2 regions of the Pandoraea commovens genome follow, and region 1 is predicted to be linked to the other one. Evidence: predicted binding sites of a transcription regulator. Region 1 holds the regulator's gene; the other holds the start of a gene.
What was found. The regulator NrdR, encoded in region 1, represses ribonucleotide reductase genes. The targets are predictions, from matches to a motif close to CACNANATNTNGTG.
Positions count from the first base shown of each region.

Region 2: the regulator NrdR is predicted to act here: its motif matches at 1,668-1,681, upstream of NTU39_RS23735 (ribonucleoside-diphosphate reductase subunit alpha).

Region 1 covers NZ_CP102780.1:4,190,255-4,193,673, forward strand. The annotation lists gene NTU39_RS18845 (autotransporter outer membrane beta-barrel domain-containing protein) at 1-165, opposite strand, end outside; gene NTU39_RS18850 (hypothetical protein) at 47-1,213, opposite strand; gene nrdR (transcriptional regulator NrdR) at 1,723-2,205, opposite strand; gene glyA (serine hydroxymethyltransferase) at 2,223-3,419, opposite strand, start outside.
Region 2 covers NZ_CP102780.1:5,270,092-5,273,510, forward strand. The annotation lists gene NTU39_RS23735 (ribonucleoside-diphosphate reductase subunit alpha) at 1-1,428, opposite strand, end outside; gene ampD (1,6-anhydro-N-acetylmuramyl-L-alanine amidase AmpD) at 1,803-2,402, opposite strand; gene NTU39_RS23745 (DUF1269 domain-containing protein) at 2,910-3,419, opposite strand, start outside.

The DNA.
Region 1 (3,419 bases):
CGCGAGCATACGCGTCTGCATGCTGCTGCGAAAGGCGTCTGACGCGTTATGAGCAGCATCCGCATTGTTCACAAGCGATTCGCCCGAGAGCATGCGCGCCGCACGACGCTGCTCGGCGGAGCCTGCGGGAAGCAGCACCAACTGCCCGAGGACTGCACCGCCCACCCGGCCCTCGATGATGTCGTTGACCGGCCCACAACGTCACGTCCTTCGCATGCGACGAGACGCCGATGCCACCGTCGGCAAAGTGCAGCGTGCCTCCCTTGCCGACCGTGACGCCGAGTCGGCCTTCGCCCCCTATCTTCCGGTGAACATTCAGCGTACCGCCGTCGACCCGCACATCGTGGTCCGCTGACCCGCGCGCGTGGAGCGTGCCCACGTCGCGCACGCCGCCCGTTCCTCCGATCGCATCCGACTCCTCTCCCGAGCGACGGGTGAATTCAAGAATGCTGTCCTTGCCAAGCGCATTGTGGGTGTCGGTCGTCGCGTCCGCCCCCATGAAATTCGTCAGATGTCTGTCGCTCCACGTCAGCGCCCCCCCAAGCGTCGCTACGTTCGACGTGGTGACGCGGAGCTGACGGGTATTGGTGAGTCCATTGAGCTCGACCTCGGACGTCACACCTTGCACGCGGTCGCGTTTCGTCCCCAGCAGACGCGCTTCGCGCTTGAGCGCCTCCAACGCCTGTTCACTGTCGGCGAGAAAACGAGCATGCTTTGCGACCTCCGTTTCCAGTGCCTTTTGCGCACGATCGATGTCGTCTTGCCGACCACCCCCTGCTGCGGCAGCGGCTTCTTCGAGCTTTTCCTTAAGCGCCGACAGTGCAAGCTTTTGCTTACGACCCGCATCGGTAAGCAGCGCATCTTCGATCTTTAGATCATCGGCAATGGAGGACGCCAGATGCTTGAAAGATTTCTCCCTATCCTCGTTCCCCACAGCATCGGCAACAACCTTATTTACCAAAGACAATTGAATATCGATTCCATCGGCAAAACGTGATGTAATTCTCGCCCTATCGATATCCCCCCTTAAACCTCCGATTGCACTCGCAATTTCCGAAATTCGATCATTGCGATTAATTTCCCATTGTGCAAGCTGCTGTGGCACCGCTTGCGCTTGAACGTAGACGGGCAACACGGCGGTCACCACCGCTGCAACTGCCACACAAATCTTCGTCTGACGCAGGACATTCGACTTCGGATGATTCCTTTGCATTCGATAAATCTCTTATTTCAATTCACATCAAATAGCGAATTAACTCGCTATCGCCAAAACGGCGACACGCCTGCCACCATCAAGGTTGTGAATTCTAGAGACGAACTATCGAAATCCTGTCAACTCGGATAATTTTTAGTACTTACCCTATAATTCAATCAGAATTTTCATTTGGGATCATTCTTATAATAATCATTTAAATATCTTCAGAGTCATCCCAAAACAATGTTTATTCCGCTTCTTATTTCCCCAAAAGCGTCGATGCGTACAGCGCCCGCGCAACAGCGTGACAGCACCTTTCAGCCGCGTCCCATGCGTGAATTTCGGGTAGTTCCACGTCGAGGATGTCGGTCATCAACGTATGAGGATGCCGTGCGGATGCCCATAAAAAAACCCGTCGCGCCCTTTCAGGCTCGACGGGTTTTTCGTCATTCATTCGACCGGCGAGGGCTTTCCCCACCTAGGTCTGTCCGGCAGTCTTAAACGCTGGCAGCGTATGCCTCCCGTGCTCAGGTCACCGGCTTGCGCTTGGGCTTGACGTCCGGACTGTCGATTTCCTCAAGGACATCGCGGAACTCTGCGATGTCTTCGAAGCTTCGATACACCGACGCGAAGCGGATGTACGCAATCTTGTCCAACCGCTTCAACTCGCGCATCACGAGTTCGCCGATGCGCTGGCTGATCACTTCACGCTCGGCACCGGCCAGCAGCTTGTACTCGATGCGCGCAATCGCGGCATCCATCGCTTCGGCACTGACAGGGCGCTTGCGAATCGCCAACTGCATACTGGCGCGCACTTTCGCGCGGTCGTACTCGGCGCGACTGCCGTCTTTCTTGACGACGACCGGCATAGCGAGTTCGACGCGCTCGTAAGTCGTGAAGCGCTTGTCACACGACGGGCATTTCCGACGCCGCCGGATGGCGGCGCCGTCTTCCGCTTCACGCGAGTCGATGACCTGCGTGTCGTCGTGCCGGCAGAACGGGCAGCGCATGCGTGCGACGCCGTGGCTTAGCCGTAGACCGGGAAACGCTTGGTCAACTCAGCCACTTGTGCGCGCACGCGGGCCAGGTTTTCAGCGTCTTCCGGGTTGTCCAGCACGTCGGCGATCAGGTTGCCGACCTTTTCTGCTTCGGCTTCCTTGAAACCACGCGTGGTCATCGCCGGCGAGCCCAGACGGACACCGCTCGTCACGAACGGCTTTTCCGGATCGTTCGGAATCGCGTTCTTGTTGACGGTGATGTGCGCTTCGCCCAGCGCGGCTTCGGCAGCCTTACCTGTGATGTTCTTGGCGCGCAGGTCGACCAGCATCACGTGCGATTCGGTACGGCCCGACACGATACGCAGACCGCGCTTGACCAGCGTCTCGGCCATCACGCGTGCGTTCTTCGCGACTTGCTGTTGGTATTCCTTGAATTCCGGCGATGCGGCTTCCTTGAACGCGACGGCCTTACCGGCGATCACGTGCATGAGCGGACCACCCTGAATGCCCGGGAAGATGGCCGAGTTGATCGACTTCTCGAACTCCGCCTTCATGAGGATCACGCCACCGCGCGGGCCGCGCAGGCTCTTGTGCGTGGTCGTGGTGACGAAGTCGGCGTGCGGCACCGGGTTCGGGTACACACCCGCGGCGATCAGACCGGCGTAGTGCGCCATGTCGACCATGAAATAAGCGCCGACCGACTTGGCGATCTTGGCCATGCGCTCGAAATCGATCTTCAGCGCGAAGGCCGAGGCGCCTGCCACGATCATCTTCGGCTTGTGTTGTTGCGCCAGCTTCTCGGCGGCGTCGTAATCGATGTCTTCGGCTTCGTTCAGGCCGTAGCTCACGACGTTGAACCACTTGCCCGACATGTTGACCGGCGAACCGTGCGTGAGGTGACCGCCGTGCGCGAGGCTCATGCCCATGATCGTGTCGCCCGGCTTGAGCATGGCGAAGTACACGCCCTGGTTAGCCTGCGAGCCCGAGTTCGGCTGCACGTTGGCGGCTTCTGCGCCGAACAGTGCCTTCACACGGTCGATCGCCAGTTGTTCGACGACGTCGACATACTCGCAACCGCCGTAATAGCGCTTGCCCGGATAACCTTCCGCATACTTGTTGGTCAGCTGCGAACCCTGCGCTTCCATCACGGCCGGGCTGGTGTAGTTTTCCGACGCGATCAGTTCGATGTGATCTTCCTGACGCTGGTTTTCTTTCTGAATCGCTGC
Region 2 (3,419 bases), 1.1 Mb from region 1:
GTTCTTGCGCAGTTCCAGGAATTCTTCGATGTCCAGGTGCCACGTTTCCAGGTAGGCGCAGACCGCGCCCTTGCGCTTGCCACCCTGGTTCACGGCTACGGCCGTGTCGTTGACCACCTTGAGGAACGGCACCACGCCCTGGCTCTTTCCGTTCGTGCCCTTGATGTGCGAGCCGAGTGCGCGAACCTGCGTCCAGTCGTTGCCCAGACCACCGGCGAACTTCGACAGCAGTGCGTTTTCCTTGAGCGCTTCGTAAATGCCTTCCAGATCGTCCGAGACGGTCGTCAGATAGCACGACGAGAGCTGCGAGCGACGCGTGCCCGAGTTGAACAGCGTCGGCGTGGAGCTCATGAAGTCGAAGCTCGACAGGATCTGATAGAACTCGATCGCACGCGCTTCGCGCTCGACTTCGTTCAGTGCCAGACCCATGGCCACACGCATGTAGAACGCCTGCGGCATTTCGATGCGATGGCTATCGATATGCAGGAAGTAGCGGTCGTACAGCGTTTGCAGGCCGAGGTAGTTGAATTGCAGGTCGCGGTTGGCGTCGAGCGCGGCGGCCAGCTTGCCCAGATCGAACGAGAGCAGTTGCTCGTCGAGCAGTTCGGCGTCAACGCCTTGCTTGATGAAACGCGGGAAGTATTCGATGTAACGCGCAGCCATCTGGCCCTGCGGCACTTCTTCGCCGAGGATTTCGCGGCGGATCGTGTGCATCAGGATACGTGCGGTGACCTGGCTGTATGCCGGTTCCTTCTCGATCAGGGTACGCGAGGCGAGGATCGCCGAATCGTAGACCTGCGACAGCGGCACGCCGTCGTACAGGTTCTTGATGGTCTCGGCCAGAATCGGCTCGGCGGTGACTTCACTGCCGAGATTGTCGCAGGCTGCGTTCACCACGCCGCGCAGTGCCGCCATGTCGAGCGGGCGCGTCACACCGTTGTCGGTGACATTGAGCACCGGGGCGTCGGGCGTTGCCGCCTCTTGCGTGGTCTCGCCAGCGTGAGCGCGCTCTTGCGAACGCTTCTCGCGGTACAGCACATAGGCGCGGGCGACGTTGTGCTCGCCTTCACGCATCAGCGCGAGTTCGACCTGATCCTGAATGTCTTCGATGTGGAACGTACCGCCGTTCGGGCGGCTGCGCACCAATGCGCGCACGACGTTTTCCGTCAACTGTTCCACGAGCTCGCGTACGCGCGCCGAAGCCGCACCCTGACCGCCGTTCACTGCCAGGAATGCCTTGGTCACGGCGATTGCGATCTTCGACGGCTCGAAACCCACCACCGTGCCGTTGCGTCGGATCACTTTGAAGTCGGCGTTGGTTGCCGGCTCGAATGCGCCCGTCGTCTGGGGCGCCGACGCACCCGTGCCACTGCCAGCGTTCGCGGCGGGCGTCGGGTTCGGGCGGGTGAGGTTTTCGTTAGTCTGCATGTAAAAACTCCCGTTCCAATGAGATGGTGCTGTTAGCGCACTTCCACCAGCAATACTGAGTACTGAAGTCGGCAAAAATGCGCCCTGGGGGCGCCGATGGAGCGAAGTGCTGAACACCGCACGACCGACGGACGGCCAAGGGTTCGAGGTGTCCGCTGCACGGCTTTGCTGCTGTGCCGCCCCACAAAACGCCGCAGGACAAGCACGGTATTGATGGATCTTGCTTCCCGGTCACTGACCACTATATGTAGTGGTTGGGGGCCGGATTGGCACTAAGTATAGTGGAGATGACGCACTCCGCAAACTCAAAAATTTCATTCCCGGGAAGGCCCGTCGGGTCTTCGTGTCAAGCAAAACCTGCCACCCGGTGAGGGTTAATCTGCCTTCTGAAACGGCAGCGCCTCCGGCGCCAGCGCGGCCATCCGACGCAGCCGTTGCCACTCGAAGTGCGGCCCCGGGTCCGTCTTCCGACCAGGTGCTATATCGGCATGTCCGGCCACGGCTTGAATCGGATAATGCTCACGCAAAACACGCGTAAGCGCCGCCAATGTCGCGTACTGCGCCGCCGTGAAAGGTACGTCGTCCGTCCCTTCCAATTCGACGCCGATCGAGAAATCGTTGCAGCGCGTGCGTCCCTCGAACGACGACGCCCCCGCATGCCACGCCCGCGCATCGCACGACACGTACTGTTGCAACGCACCATCGCGACGCACCAGAAAATGCGACGACACGTGCACGCCGCGAATCTCGTCGAAGAACGGATGCGCATCGTGATCGAGCCGGTTCTGGAAGAACGCCGGAATCTCGTCGCCGCCGAATTGCCCCGGCGGCAGCGAGATGTTGTGGACCACGAGCAAACCGATGGGCATACCCGGCGGACGCACGTCGAAGTTCGGCGACGGCAGGCGCTCCGCCTCTCGCACCCATCCTTCGGCGTCGAGTGTGAGCGCGGGCAGTTTGTCCGGTGCGTTCATGCGTCACCTCGCGAACGCGCGGCTGCGACGTCGACGCCGCTGCGCCACCCGAATCTACGCGTCGATGGAGACGATCGAACAGATAGCAGCGGGGCAAACGACCGGAGCGAAACGTTAGGGGACGCAGATGACTGGAGCATGACGGGCACAACGAACTCCCGTAGAGCGAGGGGTGGCATTGTAGCCCACTTGGCGTGACGTCGCCGGTGACCGGCCCGGTCGGGAAGTCCGCCGCGAGGCAGGCGAAGTCCCAGTGTCGTGTGGGACTTCGTCCGAAACAAGTCGAAAAATAAAAAGGAAATTCCCAAAGAAGAAGCCCCTCGCCTGACCTGGCCGAGAGGCTTCCGTGGGCGTGTCCACGCCCGGGGATGGCACCGCTCTCGTGTCATACAACACGGACACCATCCCGCGCCGCTCACAGGTGCGACGCTAATGGCCGTTGCCGGCCGGTAAAACGCGTTGGCACTCGCAATAACGTCACTGTCCTTGGTCTCCCTCCGTTCGATTTCAGGGGAACGCCGGAATCGCGGCCTCGATGCCCTCCATATGGGCTTCGGGGTGATGCTCCTTGAGCATCTCGCGAATCTCCTCGACGCGGCTCTCGCGCACATCCACCATCAGCAGGATCATGCCGCGCTCCAGCGGTTCACGAAACGTCTTGAGTCGCGAGTTAGGCACCGAGACACCGATCATGCTCGACACCCATGCGCCGAACAGCGCGCCGAGCGGTGCCGTCACGATCATCAACTCCCATTGGGGACGTGTGCCCACGATGGGGAAAAACGCCGCGACTGCACCGACTGCCAGACCACAGAAGCCGCCGATCACGAGCCCGGCTTCGGCGCCGTGCACGATATCGGAAGTCTGTAGCAGGTTAGCCTCGTGCAGTCCCTCCAGGTCCATTTCGTCACGTGCCATAAAGTGGATGTGACGCTCCTCGATCCGGGCGAGCAACAGATCGCTCATCGTGCGCTGGGCACTGGCCAGATCGGGAAGAAGGAAATACATCCGTCTGCG